Regions from separate parts of the Streptomyces sp. NPDC102451 genome, predicted to be linked through region 2. Evidence: riboswitches for the same ligand, from Rfam matches in the RefSeq annotation. Region 2 holds a riboswitch; each other region holds the start of a gene.
The links. A riboswitch is a leader RNA that binds a small molecule or an ion and turns the genes downstream of it on or off. The one in region 2 is predicted to bind cyclic di-AMP.
Positions count from the first base shown of each region.

Region 1: it holds a riboswitch for cyclic di-AMP, as region 2 does, so the genes downstream of both, ACIRD8_RS28925 (transglycosylase SLT domain-containing protein) here and ACIRD8_RS29980 (M23 family metallopeptidase) in region 2, are expected to answer to the same signal.
Region 3: it holds a riboswitch for cyclic di-AMP, as region 2 does, so the genes downstream of both, ACIRD8_RS33320 (M23 family metallopeptidase) here and ACIRD8_RS29980 (M23 family metallopeptidase) in region 2, are expected to answer to the same signal.
Region 4: it holds a riboswitch for cyclic di-AMP, as region 2 does, so the genes downstream of both, ACIRD8_RS26665 (peptidoglycan DD-metalloendopeptidase family protein) here and ACIRD8_RS29980 (M23 family metallopeptidase) in region 2, are expected to answer to the same signal.

Region 1 covers NZ_JBIWKD010000016.1:67,939-73,577, reverse strand. Annotated here, with positions in the region: gene ACIRD8_RS28935 (SIS domain-containing protein) at 1-809, shown strand, start outside; gene ACIRD8_RS28930 (hypothetical protein) at 874-1,461, opposite strand; gene ACIRD8_RS28925 (transglycosylase SLT domain-containing protein) at 1,709-2,560, opposite strand; cyclic di-AMP (ydaO/yuaA leader) riboswitch at 2,565-2,754, opposite strand; gene ACIRD8_RS28920 (hypothetical protein) at 3,112-3,342, shown strand; gene ACIRD8_RS28915 (molybdopterin-binding protein) at 3,537-3,932, shown strand; gene ACIRD8_RS28910 (flavodoxin family protein) at 4,036-4,488, opposite strand; gene ACIRD8_RS28905 (heavy metal translocating P-type ATPase) at 4,562-5,639, opposite strand, start outside.
Region 2 covers NZ_JBIWKD010000017.1:120,481-126,119, forward strand. Annotated here, with positions in the region: gene ACIRD8_RS29965 (DNA topoisomerase (ATP-hydrolyzing) subunit A) at 1-297, opposite strand, end outside; gene ACIRD8_RS29970 (M16 family metallopeptidase) at 544-1,896, shown strand; gene ACIRD8_RS29975 (M16 family metallopeptidase) at 1,923-3,305, shown strand; cyclic di-AMP (ydaO/yuaA leader) riboswitch at 3,497-3,696, shown strand; gene ACIRD8_RS29980 (M23 family metallopeptidase) at 3,709-4,485, shown strand; gene ACIRD8_RS29985 (GntR family transcriptional regulator) at 4,709-5,407, shown strand; gene ACIRD8_RS29990 (HPr family phosphocarrier protein) at 5,580-5,639, opposite strand, start outside.
Region 3 covers NZ_JBIWKD010000022.1:92,664-98,302, forward strand. Annotated here, with positions in the region: gene ACIRD8_RS33295 (FAD-binding oxidoreductase) at 1-708, opposite strand, end outside; gene ACIRD8_RS33300 (hypothetical protein) at 909-1,196, opposite strand; tRNA gene ACIRD8_RS33305 (tRNA-Met) at 1,411-1,484, shown strand; partial or broken gene ACIRD8_RS33310 (TipAS antibiotic-recognition domain-containing protein) at 1,546-1,668, shown strand; gene ACIRD8_RS33315 (PP2C family protein-serine/threonine phosphatase) at 1,809-2,960, shown strand; cyclic di-AMP (ydaO/yuaA leader) riboswitch at 3,194-3,346, shown strand; gene ACIRD8_RS33320 (M23 family metallopeptidase) at 3,358-4,398, shown strand; gene ACIRD8_RS33325 (aldo/keto reductase) at 4,602-5,546, shown strand; gene ACIRD8_RS33330 (PrsW family intramembrane metalloprotease) at 5,551-5,639, opposite strand, start outside.
Region 4 covers NZ_JBIWKD010000013.1:212,249-217,887, forward strand. Annotated here, with positions in the region: gene ACIRD8_RS26645 (Glu/Leu/Phe/Val dehydrogenase dimerization domain-containing protein) at 1-427, shown strand, start outside; gene ACIRD8_RS26650 (TetR/AcrR family transcriptional regulator) at 483-1,094, shown strand; partial or broken gene ACIRD8_RS26655 (radical SAM protein) at 1,138-1,551, shown strand; gene ACIRD8_RS26660 (SGNH/GDSL hydrolase family protein) at 1,574-2,401, opposite strand; gene ACIRD8_RS26665 (peptidoglycan DD-metalloendopeptidase family protein) at 2,578-3,492, opposite strand; cyclic di-AMP (ydaO/yuaA leader) riboswitch at 3,498-3,669, opposite strand; gene ACIRD8_RS26670 (tyrosine-protein phosphatase) at 4,072-4,896, shown strand; gene ACIRD8_RS26675 (DUF6126 family protein) at 4,906-5,079, opposite strand; gene ACIRD8_RS26680 (helix-turn-helix domain-containing protein) at 5,152-5,639, opposite strand, start outside.

The sequences.
Region 1 (5,639 bases), on a different contig from region 2:
TGCCCGCCGCCGGTGAGCGCATCGCCGTCGTCGGCTGCGGAACGTCGTACTACATGGCACAGGCGTACGCCTCGCTCCGCGAGGACTCCGGCCAGGGCGAGTCGGACGCGTACGCCGCCTCGGAGTTCCCCGTCGGGCGCGCGTACGACCGGGTCGTCGCGCTGACGCGGTCGGGCACGACGACGGAGGTGCTCGGCCTGCTGTCCGGGCTGCGGGGCTCCACCCGGACCGTCGCCGTGACCGCAGACCCGCGGACCCCGGTGATGGCCGCGGCCGACGACGTGGTCGTCCTCGACTTCGCCGACGAACGGTCAGTGGTCCAGACGAGGTTCGCGACCACCGCGCTGACCCTGTTCCGCGCCCATCTCGGGCTGCACACCGAGGACGTCGTCCGGGACGCGGAGACCGCACTGGCGGAGCCGCTGCCGGAGGGGCTCCTGGACTGCACCCAGTTCAGCTTCCTGGGGCGCGGCTGGACGGTCGGGCTCGCCAACGAGGCGGCGCTGAAGATGAAGGAGGCGTCCCTGTCCTGGACGGAGTCCTATCCGGCGATGGAGTACCGCCACGGCCCCATCAGCATCGCCACGGCCGGAACGGCGACCTGGATGTTCGGCACCGCTCCGGAAGGGCTGCGGGAGCAGGTGCAGGCGACCGGGGCGCGCTGGGTGGAGAGCGGACTGGACCCGCTGGCCGACCTGGTGCGGGTCCAGCGGCTGGCGATCGCCCGCGCGGCGGCCCGTGGCCTCGATCCCGACCAGCCGCGCCATCTGACGCGGTCGGTGGTGCTCGGTACGGCCGCCGGGGCCTGACGCCGTCACGGCATGCCGCGCACCGGGCCGGCGGACGGCCCGGTGCGCGGCGGCGACCGTGAGGTCAGGCCTCTTCGAAGTGGGCGTCCAGCGCCTCGTCGAGCTCCGCGGTCCACGTCTTGAGGTCGCTGCGGGCCCCTGCCTCGACCTCGGCGTTGAACCACCGGCGGCTCGACAGGTGGACGGTCACGGTGAACCGGCGGCCGAAGCGGCCGGTCCTGACCTCGACCGCGCCGATCTCGGACCAGTCGAACTCGGCCTCCTGGTCGTCGAGCGTGAAGCGGACGCCCTCGGCGTCCACCCTGATGGACCCGCGCCGGTCGCTGACCTCGAAGACGGGGCCGTCCTCGGCGTCGGCGCTCCCGCCCACGGCTCCGGGGGCCGCTCCGTCGTCCGGGGCCGTGTCGTCGCCCCCGGCCGCCGTGGAACCGTCCACGGGCCCCTCGGCCGCCTCCTCGGCGGGCGCGTCCGTGACGTCGGCCTCCGGGACCGCATCGGCCACCTCGGGCTCCTGTGGCTCCAGGGACCCCTGGGGCGCCGCCTCCTCCGCCTCCGTCCGCGCGGGGGCAGGGGCCGTCAGGCCGGGGATGTACGCCGGGTCTGTCCCCGCGGCGAACTCGGGCTTGGTGTTCGAATCTATGCGCTGCTCCACGGCGGGCAGTATGGACGACGAACCTGTACGAGACCAGTCAACCGGTCTCCGCCCCGCCTGTCGGCGGCCGTGACAGCGCGGTCCGGGGCCTCCGGACACGGGTGGCTCCGGACATGGGGACCCAGGACACGGGTGGCTCCGGAAAACGGACGACGGGTGGTGCGGGTTCCGCCGAACCCGCACCACCCGTCACTTCTGTCCCTCTGTCACACACACCCGTGTGTCAGTGGTCCCGCCTCGGCAGGACTCAGTAGGCGCCGAAGACATTGTCGATGGAGCCGTACTTGTCCGCGGCGTAGTTGCACGCGGCCGTGATGTTGGCGACCGGGTCGTAGCTGTCCATCGACGTACCGGGCACGTGGTAGGCCTGGAAGGTCGGGTCGATGACCTGCAGGAGGCCCTTCGACGGGACGCCGTTGATCGCGTTGATGTCCCAGTTGTTGATGGCCTGCGGGTCACCCGCGGACTCGCGGATGATGTTGCGGTGGATGCCCTCGTAGCTGCCGGGGATGCCGTGCTCGGCCATGACGGCGAGCGACTCCTTGATCCAGCCGTCGAGGTCGTTCGTGTACGAGACCGGCTCGGCCGCGGGAGCGGCTTCGGCGGCGGGCGCACCCTCAGCGGCGACGGTGGTGCTCGTGCGCTCCGAGCGGTCGGCGCGGTCGGCGCTCTGCTCGGCACGGTCGGAGGAGGCCTTGGATTCGGCCTTGTCCGCGGACTTGTTCTCGGCCTTGCCGCCAAGGGTCAGCTTGAGACCGGGGTGAATCAGGTCGGGGTTTCCACCGACGACCTTCTCGTTGCCCTCGTACAGCGCCTTCCAGCCACCGCTCACGGAATGCTCCCGCGCGATCTTCGCGAGGGTGTCACCCACGACCACGGAATACGTGGCGGACTTCGACTTCTGCGCGGCAATTCCCTTGCCGGGCACGGCAGTCGACGTTGCGGCCTTTTCGACGGCGACCGGCTGGGCCGGGGCGGCGAAGGCACTGGTGGCGCCGATCACGGGGAGGGCCAGGGCGGCTCCGCCCGTGCTCACGGCGATGATGCCGCGGGTCAGCGAACTGGTCCTGAAACGACGGTGCTTACCATTCTCGGGCATGCTGAATTCCTCTCCGTCGCCTGCGAAGTGAGCTGTCGGGTTCGGGCTGGAGATGCCCGGCCGCATGCGAATGCGACTTCACCCCGAGCCGCTCCGGAAACCGGATCGGCGCTTACTTGGGTCCCCCGCTCCTGCCGTACGAGAACTGGTCGGTGAGGTCACCGGACGGCGGCAGGATTCGGCGTTCCGCCCGGAGTGATGGTGACCGTAGGCGAGAAATAGGGAAAGGAACAAGCCTGGTTCGTTGATCACAATTCATTCGCAAGATCAATTCTTTGGAATTCATGTAATCCACCCCACATCGCGCCCGCCACTCCTCTTGGCACAGAAGGGAACCGACTGCCGCACCCCCGCGTCTGGGGCGCATAAGGTGACGCTGGTCACGGAGTCCGATTCGGGCGATTTGCTCCCGAGCGAAGGCCCCAGGTCACATGAAATGGCCTTTTATGGATTACGGGATTAATTTAATAAAAGCACCGCAAACCGGGCATACGACTCACAGATCATGCCGCCTGGCATACCGAGGGCATCCGCGTGGAACCGATCCGCCCATGACTGAAAGCCCTCACGCCTCGGCCCCCCGGATCACCGTCCTGCCCGTTCAGCCCGGGGACCCGCCCTTCCGCATCGTGGAGATCGACGGAGCGGTGATCGGAGGCGCGACCGACATGACGGACGTCCTGATCGCCGCCGCGGCGGCCGGCATTCGGGTCCACGACCTCGACGACCCGGCCGTCATCCGATGGGTGGGAGGCGGCAAGCTCACCTGGAGGCCGCGCTGAGCGGACCAGGAGGACATCAGGACGGTCGCCGCCCCGCACGGCGGCGACCAGGGCGGCCGCCGTGCGTTCCGCGTCCGGCCGGGGATCGGCCTCATCCCGGAGTGGAACGCCGCCACCCCTCCAGGGGTTCGCACATGCGAGGAATTCTGCGAGTAAACCTTGCATATGCAAGAGCAGCCTCTAGCATGGGACGCATGCAGACCTACACCATCGGGCAGGCCGCGCGCCTCCTCGGAGTCAGCCCTGACACCGCCCGGCGCTGGGCGGACGCCGGCCGGGTCGCGACCCATCGCGACGAGGGCGGACGCCGCCTCATCGACGGCCGCGATCTGGCGGCGTTCTCGATCGAGGTGGGCCAGAGCGGGCCCGGCGACGAGGAGGTCTCCTACACCTCGGCGCGCAACGCCTTCCCGGGCATCGTCACCGCGGTGAAGCTCGGTGACGTAGCGGCCCAGGTCGACATCCAGGCCGGCCCGCACCGCCTCGTCTCGCTCCTGACCCGGGAAGCCGTGGAGGAGCTGGGGCTGGAGGTCGGCATGCAGGCCACGGCCCGCGTGAAGTCGACCAGCGTGCACATCGACCGCGCCTGACGCGGCACCCACCGCCGGGCATCCGGGCGCGCCGTGCCGGGGCTGCCGTGCGGGCGGTGCCGGGGCTGCCGGGCGCGCCTCGTTCCGGCTGCCTGGCGGGTCGTCACTCCATCAGTCCGGCGGCGAGGGTCGCCCCCAGCTCCCAGCACGCCTCGGTATCCGCCTTGCCCGGCTCACCGGTGACGGTCACGGCGTCGGCCGCACGGCGCCATCCGAGGCCCGTCGTGATCGTCTCGATGCCCCGTACGGCGCCGGTGACGTCGTTGCCGCCGTGCACGTAGTAGCCGAAGGGCCGGCCCTTCGTCCCGTCCAGGCACGGGTAGTAGACCTGGTCGAAGAAGTGCTTCAGGGCGCCGGACATGTATCCGAGGTTCGCCGGTGTGCCGAGCAGATAGCCGTCGGCCGCCAGTACGTCGGACGCCGTGGCGGAGAGGGCTGCCCGCCGCACGACCCGTACGCCTTCGATGTCCTCCGTCGTCGCGCCGGAGAGCACCGCTTCGAACAGCGCCTGGCAGTTGGGCGAGGGCGTGTGATGCACGATCAGCAGAGTGGCCACGCCACCGAACCTACCCGCTCACCGGAGCCCTCGCCCTGCCGGGGAACCCGGGCTCCCCGGCAGGCGCGCAGGCTCACTCGACGGCCCGGAAACCGCGCAGACGGAGGCTGTTGCCGACGACGAAGACCGACGAGAAGGCCATCGCCGCTCCCGCGATCATGGGGTTGAGCAGGCCTGCCGCGGCGAGCGGGAGGGCCGCCACGTTGTAGGCGAAGGCCCAGAAGAGGTTCGAGCGGATCGTGCCCAGCGTCCTGCGGGAGAGGCGGATCGCGTCGGCGGCCACCCTCAGGTCCCCCCGTACGAGCGTCAGGTCACCGGCCTCGATCGCGGCGTCCGTGCCCGTCCCCATGGACAGTCCCAGGTCGGCCTGGGCGAGCGCCGCGGCGTCGTTGACCCCGTCGCCGACCATGGCGACGGTGCGCCCCTCCGCCTGGAGCTTCCTGACGACCTCGGCCTTGTCCTGCGGCATGACCTCGGCGATGACCTGGTCGATGCCGACCTCGGCCGCGACGGACTCGGCGACCGCCTTGTTGTCGCCGGTCAGCAGGACGGGCGTCAGTCCGAGGGCACGCAGCCGCCGGACCGCTTCGGCGCTGGTCTCCTTGACCGCGTCGGCGACCTCCAGGACCGCGCGTGCCTCGCCGTCCCAGGCGACCGCGATCACGGTGCGCCCGCTCCTCTCGGCCAGGTCCTTCGCCTCCCTGAGCTCGTCGGGGAGCCCGATGGCCCACTCGGCCAGCAGCTTCTCGCGGCCGACGAGCACCGCGTGGCCCTCGACGATGCCCTGGACACCGAGCCCGGGGACGTTGGCGAAGTCCTCGGGCGCGGGCAGCGCGCCCACCTTCGCGGCGGCCCCCTCGGCCACGGCCCGGGCGATCGGGTGTTCGGAGGAGTGCTCCAACGCGCCTGCCAGCCTCAGCACTTCGGCCTCATCCGTGGTCCCGGAGGCGTGGACCTTCAGCAGGGTCATCCGGCCCGTGGTGACGGTGCCCGTCTTGTCGAGGAGGATCGTGTCGGCCCTGCGGGTGTTCTCCAGGACCTCAGGACCCTTGATCAGGATGCCGAGCTGGGCCCCGCGTCCGGTGCCGACCAGCAGGGCGGTGGGCGTGGCCAGCCCCAGCGCGCAGGGGCAGGCGATGATCAGTACGGCG
Region 2 (5,639 bases):
CAGTGCGTCATAGATCGACGCGTCACCGTGCGGGTGCAGTTTGCCCATCACTTCACCGACGACTCGTGCGCACTTCACGTAGCCGCGGTCGGGGCGCAGCCCCATCTCGTTCATCTGGGACACGATGCGGCGGTGCACGGGCTTCATGCCGTCGCGGGCATCGGGCAGAGCCCTGGAGTAGATCACCGAGTACGCGTACTCGAGGAAGGAGCCCTGCATTTCGTCGACGACGTCGATGTCGAGGATCTTCTCCTCGAAGTCGTCCGGCGGCGGGGTTTTCGTGCTGCGGCGGGCCATCGCGGCTGCGACTCCTTCACAGATTCTGTCGGGCAACCTCAGGTTCTGACGCCGACCATTGTGGACCGCCGCGCTGACAACGCCGACCTCGACCCGTCCGAAGCGGTCCTCGGGGGGTCCGCGGAGGCCCCGCGCGCGGCAGTGTCTACGACAACATTCACCCGGCGGGAACTTCGCCAGGTGCCCGTTCGCTTGCCTAGAGTGGCAGGTCCGGCAGGAAAACCTGTACCGATCGAAGGGACGTACATGCCCATGGGTCACACGGCCACAGCCCAGGCCGGTTCCGGCGGCTTGACGGCGACCGAGCACCGTCTGGCGAACGGCCTGCGGGTGGTGCTCTCCGAGGACCACCTGACCCCGGTCGCCGCGGTCTGCCTCTGGTACGACGTCGGCTCCCGCCACGAGGTCAAGGGGCGCACCGGCCTGGCTCACCTTTTCGAGCACCTGATGTTCCAGGGCTCGGGCCAGGTCAAGGGGAACGGGCACTTCGAGCTCGTTCAGGGGGCCGGTGGTTCCCTGAACGGCACGACCAGCTTCGAACGCACCAACTACTTCGAGACGATGCCGACACACCAGCTGGAGCTGGCCCTGTGGCTCGAGGCCGACCGGATGGGCTCCCTGCTCGCCGCGCTCGACGAGGAGTCCATGGAGAACCAGCGGGACGTCGTGAAGAACGAGCGCCGCCAGCGCTACGACAACGTTCCGTACGGCACGGCCTTCGAGAAGCTGACCGCCCTCGCGTACCCGGAGGGCCACCCGTACCACCACACGCCGATCGGCTCGATGGCCGACCTGGACGCGGCGACGCTGGAGGACGCGCAGGCGTTCTTCCGTACGTACTACGCGCCGAACAACGCGGTGCTCTCCGTGGTCGGGGACATCGACCCGGAGCAGACGCTCGCCTGGATCGAGAAGTACTTCGGCTCGATCCCGTCCCACGACGGCAAGCAGCCCCCGCGTGACGGCACGCTGCCCGGCATCATCGGCGAACAGCTGCGCGAAGTGGTCCAGGAGGAGGTTCCCGCGCGTGCGCTGATGGCCGCCTACCGGCTGCCGCACGACGGCACGCGCGAGTGCGACGCCGCGGACCTGGCGCTGACCGTGCTCGGCGGCGGCGAGTCGTCGCGTCTGCACAACCGGCTGGTGCGCCGCGACCGTACGGCCGTGGACGCCGGATTCGGGCTGCTCAGGCTGTCCGGCGCGCCGTCGCTGGGCTGGCTGGACGTCAAGACGTCCGGTGGTGTCGAGGTGCCGCAGATCGAAGCGGCCGTCGACGAGGAGCTGGCCCGCTTCGCCGAGGAGGGCCCCACTCCGGAGGAGATGGAGCGCGCCCAGGCGCAGTTGGAGCGCGAGTGGCTGGACCGACTCGGCACGGTCGCGGGCCGCGCGGACGAACTCTGCCGGTACGCCGTCCTGTTCGGCGACCCGCAGCTCGCCCTGACCGCGGTGGGCCGGGTGCTCGACGTGACGGCCGACGAGGTCAAGGCCGCCGCCCGGGCGCACCTGCGCCCCGACAACCGTGCGGTCCTGGTCTACGAGCCGGTCGAACCGGCCGACGAGACCGAGGGCACCGACGCGCCCGAGGGGGCCGACAAGTGACCGACGCCGCCGTGACTGGAGTAGCGATGGAGTACCACCCGCAGCCGACCGCCGGCGAGGCCAGGCCCTGGGCCTTCCCCGCGCCCGAGCGCGGCGCCCTGCCCAACGGGCTGACCGTGCTGCGCTGCCACCGGCCCGGCCAGCAGGTCGTCGCCGTGGAGATCTTCCTCGACGCCCCGCTGGACGCCGAGCCCGAGGGCCTGGACGGTGTGGCCACGATCATGGCCCGCGCGCTGTCCGAGGGCACGGACAAGCGCTCCGCGGAGGAGTTCGCCGCCGAGCTGGAGCGGTGCGGTGCCACGCTGGGCGCCCACGCGGACCACCCCGGTGTCCGCGTCTCCCTGGAGGTCCCGGCCTCCCGGCTGGCCAAGGCCCTCGGCCTGGTCGCCGAGGCGCTGCGGGCCCCGGCCTTCTCGGAGAGCGAGATCGAGCGTCTGGTGGGCAACCGCCTCGACGAGATCCCCCACGAGCAGGCCAACCCCGCCATGCGGGCCGCCAAGCAGCTCTCCAAGGAGCTCTTCCCCGCCACCGCACGGATGTCGCGCCCGCGCAGGGGCACCGAGGAGACCGTCGGGCGGATCGACGCCGCCGCCGTACGCGCCTTCTACGACGCCCATGTCCGCCCGTCCACGGCGACCGCGGTCGTCGTCGGGGACCTCACCGGGGTGGACCTGGACGCGCTGCTCTCCGACACCGTCGGGGACTGGTCGGGCAACGCGGGCCAGGCCCGGCCCGTCCCCCCGATCACCGCGGACGACTCCGGTCGTGTGGTCATCGTGAACCGTCCCGGCGCCGTGCAGACGCAGCTGCTGATCGGCCGGATCGGCGCGGACCGGCACGACAGCGTGTGGCCCGCCCAGGTCCTCGGCACCTACTGCCTGGGAGGCACCCTCACCTCCCGGCTGGACCGCGTGCTGCGCGAGGAGAAGGGCTACACCTACGGCGTCCGGGCCTTCGGACAGGTGCTGCGCTCGACGGCGCCCGGCTCCTCCGCGGGGGCGACCGGCGCTGCGATGCTCGCCATCAGCGGTTCCGTGGACACGGAGTCGACCGGCCCCGCGCTCGACGACCTCTGGAAGGTCCTGCGCACCCTGGCGGCCGAGGGGCTCACCGACGCCGAGCGCGAGACCGCCGTGCAGAACCTCGTGGGCGTGGCCCCGCTGAAGTACGAGACGGCGGCCTCCGTCGCGGGCACCCTGGCCGACCAGGTGGAGCAGCACCTGCCGGACGACTACCAGGCCGAGCTGTACGCGCGCCTGGCCGCGACCGGCACGGTCGAGGCGACCGCCGCCGTGGTCAACGCGTTCCCGGTCGACCGGCTGGTCACCGTGCTGGTCGGGGACGCCGCGCAGATCAAGGAGCCCGTGGAGGCACTCGGCATCGGCGAGGTGTCGGTCGTCAACGGCTGACGGAACGGGACATGACGGACCCCGGCGGGGGCACTCCCGCCGGGGTTCTGTCATTTGTCCGTTTTGAAAAGAAGGTTGGCATTCGTCCTGTGGGATGGGTGACAAAAGGTCCTTTCCGTTTGGCGGGGCCGAGGGGCGCGCTCTAGCGTCGGCTCGGCTGTCCGCCGGACGAATGCCGCATCCGCGGCGCCGGACAGTCATCGCCGAGTCCCCGTCAGGCGCGAGCCTGGGGAGCCGGGGACCCATGAAGTCCCTGGGGTGAATCGGATCCCTGCACCTCGTCGAGGGCCCAGTGATCCGTAGGAGACCTTCCTGCTCCGAACCCTCCCCCAAGGCCTAAAGGGCCAGGGGGCGCCCCCTGCTAACCCGGTAGGCGAGAAGGAAGGAAAGGACCAGCCCCTCCATGGCGTTCATCCGTGCCACCGGGAAGCACCGTGCCCCGAGCCGCCTGACGCGCAGGAGCGCCAAGGTCGCCGGCGTCGCCACCCTGGCCGCCACCGGCGTCATCGGTGCCACTGCCTCCCCGGCCCTCGCCGCGGATTCCGAGGCCGTCACCGCCACCGGACTGACCCAGACCGTCGCCCTCGACACCACCCTCGCCGCCCAGATCGAGGCCCAGGCGAAGGCACAGAAGCACCAGGCCGACGTCGCCGCGAAGGCCGCGGCCAAGGCGAAGGCGAAGGCCGAGGCCAAGCGCAAGGCGGAGGCCCGTGCCAAGGAGACCCGCGAGGAGAAGGCGCGCGCCGCCCGCGCCGCCGAGCGCGCCCGGCTGAACTCCTTCCACCTCCCGGTCGCCGGCTCCCACGTGACCACCGGCTACAAGTCCGGCGGCGCGCTCTGGTCCTCCGGCAGCCACTCCGGCGTGGACTTCCAGGCGGCGTCCGGCACCTCCGTCGTCGCGGTCGGCGCCGGCACGGTCGTCGAGGCCGGCTGGGGCGGCGCGTACGGCAACAACATCGTGCTCCGGATGAAGGACGGCACGTACACCCAGTACGGCCATCTCTCCTCGATCGGCGTCTCCGTCGGCCAGAGCGTCGGCTCGGGCGAGCGGATAGGCCTCTCCGGCTCGACCGGCAACTCCACCGGTCCGCACCTGCACTTCGAGGCCCGGACCACCCCCGAGTACGGCTCGGACATGGACCCCGTCGCCTACCTCCGCGCCCACGGCGTCCAGGTCTGACCCCACGCCGCACCACAGCGCTCCGACGAAGGCCCCGGCACCCGCCGGGGCCTTCGCCGCGTTCGGGGGCGGACGCGCGACGAAGCCCCCGCGGAAGTGCTCCCTGGCCAAAAGATATCCATGGATTCCACCCCGCCATCGGAAATTCCGGCCGGTTGCAATAGAGTCACAGAACAGGCGTCGATCGGCCGCGTTTCGCGGGGATTAAGGCGGAGGTTCGGACATGCGCATTCCCGCGCATTCGGTATGCACGGCAATCCGTGACGACATCGTCTCCGGTGTCTTCGAACGCGGCAGCCGCCTCACCGAGGAGGTGCTCGCGCGTCGCTACGGCGTCTCCCGCGTCCCCGTGCGCGAGGCGCTGCGCACCCTGGAGTCCGAGGGGTTCGTCGTCACGCGCCGGCACGCCGGCGCCTGTGTCGCCGAGCCCACGGAGCAGGAGGCCGCCGACCTCCTGGAGATCCGCATGCTCCTGGAGCCCCTCGGGGCGGCCCGCGCGGCCCAGCGGCGCACCGAGGCGCACCTCAAGGTGCTCCGCGGCCTGGTCAGGCTGGGTCAGGAGCGTGTGCGCCGGGGCGAGGGGGAGGATCTGCGCTCCCTGGGCGGCTGGTTCCACGAGACGCTGGCGCAGGCCTCCGGCAGCCCCGCGCTGATCGCGCTGCTGACCCAGCTCCGGCACAAGATCGCCTGGATGTACGCCGTCGAGCAGCCCGCCCGTCCCGCGGACTCCTGGGCCGAGCACGGCGCTCTCGTCGACGCCGTGGCGCGCCGCGACCCGGAGCGGGCCAGGGCGCTCGCCACCCAGCACGCCGAGCGGGCCACCGCGGCGCACCGGCTGCGACGCCCTCCCGTCCACACGCCGGGCGCGGCCCGGGTGAGGACTTCGCAACACCCCGTAAACACCGCGGGTGTCCGTCATTAACAATTGCGCCGTATACAAAGAGGGCCGTTATCGCAGGGCTTTATTTCTGCTGCCCTGAATCGGATTTTCCGGGGCTCCGGCCGCCCCGTACGGGAAACGGAAAAAGCCGCGGCTCCCGGTGGGGATGCCGCGGCTTTTCCGCAGAAAGAAATCCGGTTCGAAGTGGCCGGAATCAGACGGTCTCCGGGAGCTCCTCGAGCCCCTCGGTGACCAGCTTCGCCAGACGGTCCAG
Region 3 (5,639 bases), on a different contig from region 2:
CGGTGCCTGCGGCAGGAAGTCCCGGTACCAGCGCATGACGTCCTGGAAGAGTTCCTGGGGCCACACGGTGATGGCGACCCCCACCGTGTCCACGGGGTGCAGCTCGAAGTCGAACGACGTGACGATGCCGAAGTTCCCGCCGCCGCCGCGCAGCGCCCAGAACAGGTCGGCGTGTTCGCTCGGGTTCGCGGCGACGAAGCTGCCGTCGGCCAGGACCACGTCCGCGGAGACCAGATTGTCCACCGAGAGGCCGTACTTACGGGTGAGGTAGCCGTGCCCGCCACCGAGGGTCAGTCCGCCGACGCCGGTGGTCGACATGATGCCCGCCGGGGTGGCGAGACCGAAGGCGTGGGTGGCGTGGTCGAGATCGCCCAGCGTCGCACCGCCGTCGGCCTGCGCGGTCTGGGTGGCCGGGTCGACCCGTACGCCGCGCAGGGGCGAGAGGTCGAGCGTGACGGCGCCGTCGCGGAGGCCGAGGCCGGGACCGCTGTGCCCGCCGCCCCGGACCGCCATGTCCAGTCCGTGCTCGCGGACGAAGTCGACGGCGGCCATCACGTCCGCCGTGTCGCGGCACTCGACCACGGCCGCCGGCTTCTTGTCGATCATGGCGTTGTAGACCGTACGGGCCTGCCCGTACGCCTGGTCGTCCGGGCCGATGACCGGGCCGCGCAGCGCGGTCCGCATCGTCTCCAGCAGGGTGCCGTCCATGATCGTCTCCTAGCGCGTGTGCGCCCGGCCTTCCCTGCGGCACCGCATCGGGGTGGGACTGGTGGGCCGACGCCGGCACCTGTGATGCCGCGCGGACGGGACCGAACACCGAAAAGCGTGCACGTCCAGCGTCCCGCCGCCCCGGAGGTCGTGCAATCGCTGGGCGCCGTGCACCCACGGGAGGGGCACGGCGCCGGAACTCACTCCTGCGGTGCGGCCGGGGTGCTGCTCGGCGCGGGCCCGCCCCTGTCCCGGCGCAGATGCACCATGAGCCCGATGAACCCGGCCGCGAATCCGCTGAACAAGCCGGACACCCCGTGGTTGAGCGCGTTGGCCGGGGCGCTGCCGGGCACGCCGACGAGCAGGTAGTTGATGGCGGCGCTGAACACCGAGCCGAAGGCGGCGCCGATCAGCCCGCTGACGAGGGACGTACGCAGGGGTGACGGCGCGGACGGGGAGACCGGGGCGGGTCTGTGTGATGCGGACATGGTGGGAGGCCCTCCAGACAGGCGGTGCGCGAGATCGGGGGGTGCGGCAACACCCTTGGGCAACCGGCCGGGCCTGACAACGTCGCGGTACGCAGCCTGAGTTGGCGCAGCCGGTCGAGGCCGAGAGGTTTCCTTGCCGGCGGCGTGCGAGGGGAGCGGGACCAGGAGTGGTCGGAGCGCCCTCCCGGATGGCGTAGAGTTGCAATCACAACGGCGCGGGGTGGAGCAGCTCGGTAGCTCGCTGGGCTCATAACCCAGAGGTCGCAGGTTCAAATCCTGTCCCCGCTACTAAAGACTGAGGCCCGGATCCTTTCGAGGATCCGGGCCTCTGTCGTATGCGCCGGCCCGGCTGCGGCGGCGGTACGTCGCGGATCCGCGCCTCGGGAGGAACTACGATCGCTGCGGGGACGGAACCGCCGTCTTCGTACGGGACGCACTGACGATCTACGCGCGGCACCGGCTCTCCGACTGACCACCGGACGGCGGGACCTGCGGCGCGCTCCTCCCTTCGGCCGATGGGGATTCGCCGTTCGGCGCGGCTCCGGCCGGCCTGGGCGGGGCGCGGTACCGTCCGCACCCGTGGGTGGAGCGGGCAGGAGTGCACACGTGGGGATGCGGGACGGACGCCGGGGGAGCGCTGACGGGAGCGACCGTTCCCGGTGGTTCGTGCGCGTGCTGCCCGCCCTGATGATCTGCGTCGGTGTGATCTTCGACCTCGTGACGCCGACCGAGGTCACCGCCGTGCCGCTCTTCGCCGCCGCTCCGCTGATCGCCGCCCCGTTCTTCTCGCTGGCCAGCACCGTCCGCATCGGGGTGACCGCGATCCTCGTGGTGCTCGCCATCCGGATCTCCGACGGCGCGCTGGGCCGGATCGTGCCGATCACCGACCTGTTCACGCTGGTCACCGTTGCCGCGCTCTCCCTCGTCATCAACCGGGTCGTGCGCCGCAGGAACGAGCAGCTGGCCTCGGCCAGGTTCGTCGCGGAGACCGCGATGCGCGCGGTGCTCCCGACGCCCGAGGACCGGATCGGCGGGCTGCTGGTCGCGGCGCGGTACGAGGCGGCCCAGGCGGACGAGTTCGTCGGCGGAGACCTGTACGCCGTCGCGGACACGCCGTTCGGGGTGCGCCTGGTCCTCGGGGACGTACGGGGCAAGGGGCTGGACGCCGTGGCGGCGGTGGCCGTCGTGATCGGCGCGTTCCGGGAGGCCGCCGAGCAGGAGCTGTCGCTGGAGGGGGTGGTCCAGCGGCTGGAGCGGGCGCTGGCCCGTGAGGGATCGCGGCGGGGCGGGCTCGACTCCATGGAGGGGTTCGTCACCGCCGTCCTCGCGGAGATCCCGTCCGGCTCGGACACCCTGCGGATCGTCAACCGCGGGCACCCCGAGCCGCTCGTGCTGCACCAGGACGGGGCGCTGGACGTGCTGGCGCCGACGGTGCCCGCCCTGCCGCTCGGGATGGGGCTGGGGGTGTGGCCGGACCGGGCGGACGAGTGGGCGCTGCCGGCCGGGTCGATGTTCCTGGCGTTCACCGACGGGCTGTCCGAGGCGCGGGACGCGAAGGGCGCCTTCTACGACCCGGCGGCCCGGCTGCGCGGCCGGATCTTCCCGGGGCCCGAAGAACTGCTGTCCGCGCTCACCGACGACGTACGGCTGCACACCGGAGGCCGGTCGACGGACGACCTGGCGCTCCTCGCGGTGGGCCGTCCGGCGCGGGGTCAGCAGGAGCGGCGGACGACGGTGAAGATCGTGGGGCGGGACCGTGGATGACCGGTCGCGACTTTCGGTAGTCGAAAGACCTCGCTCCGCATAACATTTGACGCAACGTCAGAAACTGCTGGCCGGATAAGTGGCACTCAACTCGCCCGTTTGCGCCCGTTTGACCCCTGAAAGTCCAGGCCAGGGCCATGACTGATCTATGGGAACAGCTTGGAATCGGACCCGGGTGTCTATTAACGTTCGATAACGCAGCGCGGTTGTACCCGCCGTCGCAAGAGACGGCACCGTGCGCAGCGCCGAATTCCGCAAGGGAACCGGGGAACCACCTACATGGGGTGAATCGGACACCTGTGTCTCGTGAGAGGCAGAGGCGCCCGTAGGAGACCTTCCTGCTCCGAACCCGTCAGCTAACCCGGTAGGCGAGAAGGAAGGAAAGGAGTGCGCCCACGTGGCGTCCAATCAGCCTGCCCCCGAGGCCCCGTCATCCTTCAGGACCGACAGTCTCGGTGATGAGGACAGGACCTGGGAGGAATGGAACCCCACCGAGGAGTCCATCCGTCCCGTACGCGGCCGGCACCGCGTTGCGAAGCAGCGGGGTCTCGCCCGTAGCTCCACCGTCCTCGGCGTCGGCGTCATCGCGGCCGTCGGAGCGGGTGGCATGGCCACCGCCCAGAGCAAGCCGCCGGTCTCCATTTCTCTTCCCGATTCCATCGCGGACAATCTCCCCGACGCCAAGTCCCTTCCCGGCGTGGGCGCGTTCATGTCCGGCGATTCCGACTCGGACCACGAGACGGTCGCCGCGTCCTCCCCGCTGACCAGCGCCGGCATCACCGCCGCCGAGGCCGAGCAGGGCACCACGGACGCCGGCGAGGCGCTCCGCGCCCGCATCCTCCAGCAGGCCGAGCAGCAGCAGGCCGGAGCCGACGCCGAGGCCAAGGCCGCGGAGGAGCAGGCGGCGGCCGAGGCCGCCGCGGCCGAGGCGGCGAAGCAGCAGAGCGACGCCGAGGCGAAGGCCGCCGCGAAGAAGAAGGCGGCCGAAGAGGCGGCGAAGAAGAAGGCCGAGGCCGAGCGCCTCGCCAAGCTCGCCGCCAGCTACGCCGTCCCGACCTCCTCGTACACCATCACCTCGACCTTCGGTCAGGCCGGTTCGATGTGGTCGTCCGGCTACCACACCGGGCTGGACTTCGCGGCCCCGACCGGCACCCCGGTCAAGGCCGTGCACAGCGGCACCGTGAAGTCGGCCGGCTGGTCCGGCTCGTACGGCTACCGCACGGTCCTGGAGCTCGATGACGGCACGGAGATCTGGTACTGCCACCAGTCCTCGATGGACGTCACCGCCGGACAGAAGGTCACCACGGGCGACACCATCGGCCGTGTCGGCGCCACCGGCAACGTGACGGGCCCGCATCTCCACCTGGAGGTCCACACCGCGGACGGCTCGGGCGTCGACCCGATGAGCTGGCTGCGCGGCAAGGGCCTCACCATCTGAGGGCTGCCCCCCTCGGACCCCGGCGCACCGGAACCCCGGCGGCCCTGACGCACGACCCCCCGACGTCAGGGCCGCCGGTCTGTCCGCAACCGGGCGGCCCCTGGAACTCGGCCCCTGGAACTCGGCGCCAGGACCTCGGCGCCAGGGCCCGGCGTGGCCCGCGTACCGGAATAGTCGGTTCAGCCGGCTGGTTGTCCCCGGGTATGACATCTCTGCGCCCGCTCGGTTCATCGAGCCTCCAGGTCTTCCCCCTCGCCCTCGGCGGCAACGTCTTCGGCTGGACGGCCGACGAGGACCGCTCCTTCGCCGTCCTCGACGCGTACGTGGCGGCCGGCGGCAACTTCGTCGACACCGCCGACGCCTACTCCGCCTGGGTCCCGGGCAACGAGGGCGGCGAGTCGGAGACCATCATCGGCAAGTGGCTGGCGGCCCGTTCCCGCCGCGACGATGTCGTCATCGCCACCAAGGTCGGATCCCATCCCGCGTACAAGGGGCTCTCGCCGGCCACCATCAAGGGGGCGGCGGAGGCGTCGCTGCGCCGGCTCGGCACCGACCACATCGACCTCTACTACACACACTTCGACGACGAGAGCGTCCCGGTCGAGGAGATCGTCACCGCGCTCGACCAGCTGGTCAAGGCCGGTACGGTGCGGGAGATCGCCGCCTCCAACATCAGCCCCGAGCGGCTCCGGGCCTCCCTGGACTTCTCCGAGCGCGAGGGCCTGGCCCGTTACGTCGCACTGCAGCCGCACTACAACCTCGTCTCGCGCGACACCTACGAGGGCGCGCTCCAGGACACGGCGGCCGGTGCCGGTCTCGCGGCCGTCCCGTACTTCGCACTCGCCTCGGGCTTCCTCACCGGCAAGTACCGGCCGGGGGCGTCGGTCGAGAGCGCACGGGCCGAGGGCGCGGGCAAGCACCTGGAGACCGAGCGCGGGCGCAGGGTGCTCACGGCGCTCGACAGGATCGCCCAGGAGCACGACGCGGAGATCGCCACGGTCGCCCTCGCCTGGCTGGCCTCGCGGCCGACCGTGACGGCACCGATCGCCTCCGCGCGTACGGTCGAGCAGCTGCCCGCGCTGATGGCGGTGGCCGGACTGCGGCTGACCGAGCAGGAACTGGCGGAACTGACCGAGGCGTCCGCCTGACGTCCTAGAGGGGCCCGCCGTCATCCCGGTACGGGTTGTGGCCGCCGTAGTGCCGGTGCGGTGCGGGGAGGTGCTGCGGGGGCAGGCCGCCGT
Region 4 (5,639 bases), on a different contig from region 2:
CGGGGACCGGGAACTGCCGGCCGACGCCTGGCTGTCCGCCGACGCGGAAGTACTCGTTCCGGCCGCCGTGTCGTACGCCGTCGACGCCGTGAACCAGGCCTCCGTCAGAGCCCGTTGGGTGGTCGAGGCGGCGAACATGCCGGTGCTCCCGGAAGCGGAGTCGCTGCTCGCCGAGCGCGGAATCACGGTGCTGCCCGACGTGGTCGTCAACTCCGCCACGAACGCGTGGTGGTGGTGGACGCTGTTCGGGGACATCGGGCCCGACGCGGACGAGGCGTTCGGGCACACCCGCAGTTCGATGCGCGCCCTCATGGACCGTGTCCTGCGGCGGGCCGCGACGGACGGCTGCACCCCGCGGGCGGCTGCGCACGCGCTCGCCGCGGACCGTCTGCCGGTGATGGCGGAGCGGTTCGGCTGGTACAGGTAGCCCGCCAGGCACGGGGGCCGGATGCCCGGACCGGCGCGTTCGTTAGGGTGACCGCGTGGCGAGAGTACGGCTGAGTGTGGCGGAGCGACGTGAGGAGCTCCTGCGCGCCGCCGTCGAGCAGATCGAGGTCCGGGGCGTGTCCGCGGTCCGGATCGCCGATGTGGCCGCCGTTCTCGGGGTGAGCAACGCTCTGGTGCTCTACCACTTCTCGTCCAAGGAGAAACTGGTGGCCGCCGCGTTCGCCTACGCGGCGGAGGCCGATCTCGCCCATCTGCGCAAGCTGCTCACCCGGCGTACGAGCGCGGTCCGGCGGCTGCGGTCCGCCGTTCGCTGGTACGCCCCGACGGGTCAGGCCAAGGGCTGGCGGCTGTGGATCGAGGGCTGGGCGTCCTCCCTGCGTGATCCGGTGCTGCGCGAGGTCGCCGGAGACCTCGACCAGCAGTGGAAGGCCGAGCTGGCCGAGGTGATCGAGGAGGGTGCCGCGGCGGGTGAGTTCCACTGCGAGGATCCGATGTCGGTGGCCTGGCGGCTGACGGCCCTCCTCGACGGGCTGGCCGTCCAGATGACGTCGTACGTGGGTCCGCTCTCCCGGGCCACGATGCTGCAGTGGACCGAGGAAGCGCTCGCCCGCGAACTCGGCATCGACCACGAGGCCCTGACCGCCTGAGAGACCGGGGGCGTGCAGCCGGCGCATCGGTCCGTCAGGTCTGGCCGCCGAGGGGCACACCTACACGGACGAGCAGGCGGACCGCTGGACGGCTCTGGACCCGCTGTTCCCGTACAGCAGGCATCCGCACCGCTCGGCGGGGCTGCCCTGCCGGACCGGCGAGTCGGTCGTCTCGGTGGACGGCGACGGGACGGTGCGCCGCTGTCATTTCGTCCGTGCCGAGCTGGGCAACCTCTACGACGGCAGCTACCGGAGCGCGCTCGGCCCCCGCGGCTGCCCGCTCGCGGTGTGCGACTGCCACATCGGCTATGTGCACCTGGAGACACTGCCGTTGTACGACGTCTTCGCGGGCGGCGTGCTGGAGCGGATACCCGCCCGTCCGGTGCGGGTATCCGCATCGGACGGGCTCGCCTCCCCGGGCCCGGCCCGGCGTCAGCTCCCCCTGGCCGGCCCCTGACGAAAGGTCAGCGGTGGGGTGGTCAGAGCGGCAGCAGGTCGGGGCGCTTGGCCTCGACGTGGTCCCCGGAGGACTCCCCGCGCAGCCGGCGGCCGATCCACGGGACGAGGTATTCGCGCGCCCACTGGATGTCGTCGCGCCGGACCTCGAGCGCTCCGCGCTGTACCTGCGGGGGCCACACCTGGTCGGGGTCGGCCGGCACCTCGAGGCCGAGGACCTGGGCGGCGCGCAGGGCGACCCGGGTGTGCCCCTCCGCCGAGAGGTGCAGCCGGTCGTTGTCCCAGGCCCGCCGGTCCTGCACGGACCGCAGGGACCACAGGTCCAGCACCGGGCAGTCGTAGCGATCGGCGATGGACCGGACATGCGCGGTGTACATGGCGATCTTGCCCCGCAGATGCTTGAGCACGGGGATGCCACGCGTGTCGAAGCCGGTGGTGACCATGACGGTGCCGACCGCCTGGGTCAGGTCGGCGACCGCACGCTCGAAGCGTTCGGCCACGTCGTCCGGGTCGGAACCGGGACGGAGGATGTCGTTGCCGCCCGCGCAGAAGCTCACCAGATCAGGTGCCAGCTCCTTGGCGCGGGGGACCTGTTCCTCGACTATCTGGTCGAGGAGGCGTCCGCGTACGGCGAGATTGGCGTACCGGAAGTTCCCGTGCATGTCGTCCGCGGGGGCGACCACCGCATCAGGGACCGGGAGCTGGTCCGCCAGGAGGACCGCGAACCGGTCGGCCCAGCCGACGAGCGTGCCTCCGGGGCCGGGGTCTCCGACGCCCTCGGTGAAGCTGTCGCCAATCGCTGCGTACGACCCGATGATGCCTCGTGTTTTGTTTCTCGAATCGTCTGCCACAAGGGCTTATCTTGCACCTTCGATTGTGACCTACGCGACCGTAATAAGGGGTTGACGGGTGGTGAGAAAGACCACCCGGTCAGTTTTTGGTAAAGCCGGAATAAGGAGAGGGGCGGTGCGCCGCTGCGCACCGCCCCTCTCCTTCAGTCCGAGATGGGACCCTCGGGTGGTGTGTCTCAGATGGAGACGCCGTGCGAACGCAGGTAGGCGATCGGGTCGACGTCCGAGCCGTAGCTCGGGCCGGTCCGGACCTCGAAGTGGAGGTGCGGGCCGGTGGAGTTGCCGGTGGTGCCGGAGAGGCCGATCTGCTGGCCGCCGGTGACGGTCTGGCCGGCCGAGACCTCGAGCGAGGACAGGTGCGCGTACTGGGAGTACATGCCGTCGCTGTGCTGGATGACGACCTCGTTGCCGTACGAGCCGCTCCAGCCGGCGGAGACCACGGTGCCCTCGCCGATGGACCGGACGCTGGTGCCTGAGGCCGCCTGGAAGTCGGAGCCGGTGTGGTAGCCGCTGGACCAGCTGGCGCCCGAGGCGCGGTACTGGGTGGTGACGTTGGGGTTCTCGACCGGGGTGGTCCAGCCCGAGGTGTTGCTCTCGGAGGCGCCGGAGTCGGCGGTCTCCTCGGCCGGAGCAGCCGCCTCCTTGACGGGAGCAGCCGTCTTCTCGGCCGGAGCGGCCTTCTTCGCGGCCGACGGGGCCGACTTGGAGGGCGTGGCGTCGGCGGAGCCGGATGCCTTGGCGCCGATGGTCAGCTTCAGGCCCGGCCGGATCAGGCTCGGGTTCTCGCCGACGACGTCACGGTTGTCCTGGTACAGCTTCTGCCAGCCGCCCTTGACCTTCTGGTCGGCCGCTATCTTCACCAGGTAGTCGCCGGAGACCACGGAGTAGGTCTTCGGGGCACTCTTCGCCGCGGAGGCGGGGGCGCCGTGCGCGGCGGCGGACGTGGAGGCCGGTGCGGCCTGCTCGGCCGCGTTGGCGCCGGTGGCGCCGATCAGCGGGAGGGCGAGTACGGCGCCGCCGGTCCCCGCGGCAAGGACGCCTCGGGAGATCGGGCCGGTCTTCGTACGACGGTGCTTGCCTTTTGCGGGCATGGGGCTTTTCCTCTCCGGCGCCTGCGAGGTGAGCTGTCGGGTTCGGACTGGAGATGCCCGGCCGCACTGTGCGCGACTTGACCCCTAGCCGTACCGGATCCCTCCGGCCGGCGGCCTACCTGGTTCCCCCGCTCCTGCCACACGTGAGTCGTTGCGGATTCCGGGCGGCGGCAGGATTAGGCGTTCCGTCCGGATTGACCGTGACCGTAAGCGAGCCGGGACGCCGCGAACAAGCCACGGATTGTGAAGCGGAATCCACGCTTCAATTCCGGTGCGGAATTACCGTCACACTCCGTGGATTACCGATCTTGGCTTTCCGCGCGGCGTCAGGAATACCCCTCGGCATCCTCGCCACACACCGTCACGGATATGATCCCGCTCACCTCACTCACACCATCTCCCGTACAAGCGGGGCGTGTTCTGCTAAATGCACCAATACGGACATGGCGCGACCTTCGCCCCATGAGGGAGACCGGGGCCACGGCGACCGGGACGGCTGCGCGATGCAGCTATGTCGTATCGTCGCGGGCGTGCCCCGTCGGCGAGCGGCGCCGACGCCCGACACCCCCAGGAGCCCTTGTGACGCAGCTGCCAGAGGTCCCGCCGGCCGGCCCCGAGCCGACGGACGTCGACCTGTCCGGTGTCCGCAACTTCCGTGACGTCGGCGGGCTTCCGACCGCCGACGGCCGCACCGTGCGGTACGGGCGCCTCTACCGCAGCGGTCACCTCGCCCACGCCACCGAGTCCGACGCAGCCTTCCTCTCCGGACTCGGCCTGCACACGATCTTCGACTTCCGCAATGCGGCCGACCACAAGCTCGACGGTCTCGACGTGGAGCTGCCCGGCGTCCGGAATGTCAGCATTCCTCTCTCCGACCCGGCGGACGGCGCGGAGTTCTGGCGGCTGGTGCGCGACGGGAACATCCAGCAGTTGCGCTCGATCCTGGCCGACGGCAAGGGAACGGCGAGGATGGTCGCCTCGTACCGTTCGATCATCAAGGACCGCACCGCCGAACACAGCCGCGTACTGCACGCGCTGGCCGAGGACAGCGTGCCGGCGCTGATGCACTGTGCGGCGGGCAAGGACCGGGCCGGCCTTTCGGTCGCGGTCTCGCTGCTCGCGGTCGGTGTCGAGAAGGAGGCCATCGAGGCCGACTACCTCAAGTCGAACGACGCGCACCGCCGCTACAAGGTGCGGCGCAGCGACACCTCGCCGGTGGGAATGTCCGACGAGGTGATGGAACTGCTCAATCCGCTCTTCGGTGCCCGCGCCGAGTACCTCACCGCGGCGCTCGACACCATCGACGAGATCTGGGGCAGCGCGGACCGCTATTTCCTGGAAGGGCTGAAGATCAGCCACGAGACCCGCGCGAAGCTGCGTGAGCGCCTCGTCGAAGGCGCGTGACGCCGTCGGTCAGCCTTTGCCGGCCACGGTGAAGAGGAGGTAGAGGAAGCCCGCGACGACGTGTCCGGCCACCAGGTAGGCGAAGAGCCGGATCACGACGCCGCGGGGCATCCGCCGCTCCTGTGTGTCCGCACTCTTCGGCCTGCGCGGGGTGAGCGGGTCGTAGTGCTCCGAATCGGACATGACAGTCCTCTCTTCCGGCCGCTCGGACCGGGGGGCAGGGGCGAAGGGTGTGCGTGGGGGGGGCGTGCGGGATCAGAGCCGGTGCATGCCGCTGCCCAGGCACAGCTCGGCGGCCGGGCTCTGCAGCAGCGTGTGGACGAAGAGCAGGCGCGCCCCGCCGGTGCCGAGCGCGGCGATCCGGTGCGGGGTGAGCGAGTCGAAGTGCGCACTGTCCCCCGGGTCGAGGTCGTGCACGCTCTCGCCGAGCACGACCCGGAGCCTGCCGTCGAGGACGTACAGCCACTCCTCCCCGGGGTGGACGCGCACGAGGTCGCCCTCGGCGCCGTACGGGACACGGACGTGCAGCGCCTGCATGGCGCGGCCGGGTGCGCCCGCCTGCCGGTAGACCCAGCCGCCCGCCTCGGTGCCGCGCGGCGTGCCCTCGGGCAGGCTGCCGCGGACGATCGCGTCACGTTCGGGCGGCATCTCGCCCAGGAGCTCGGAGACGGTCGTACCGTAGACCCGGGCGAGGCCGAGCAGCATCGGCAGCGAAGGCTGCCTCCGGCCCGTCTCGAGCCGGG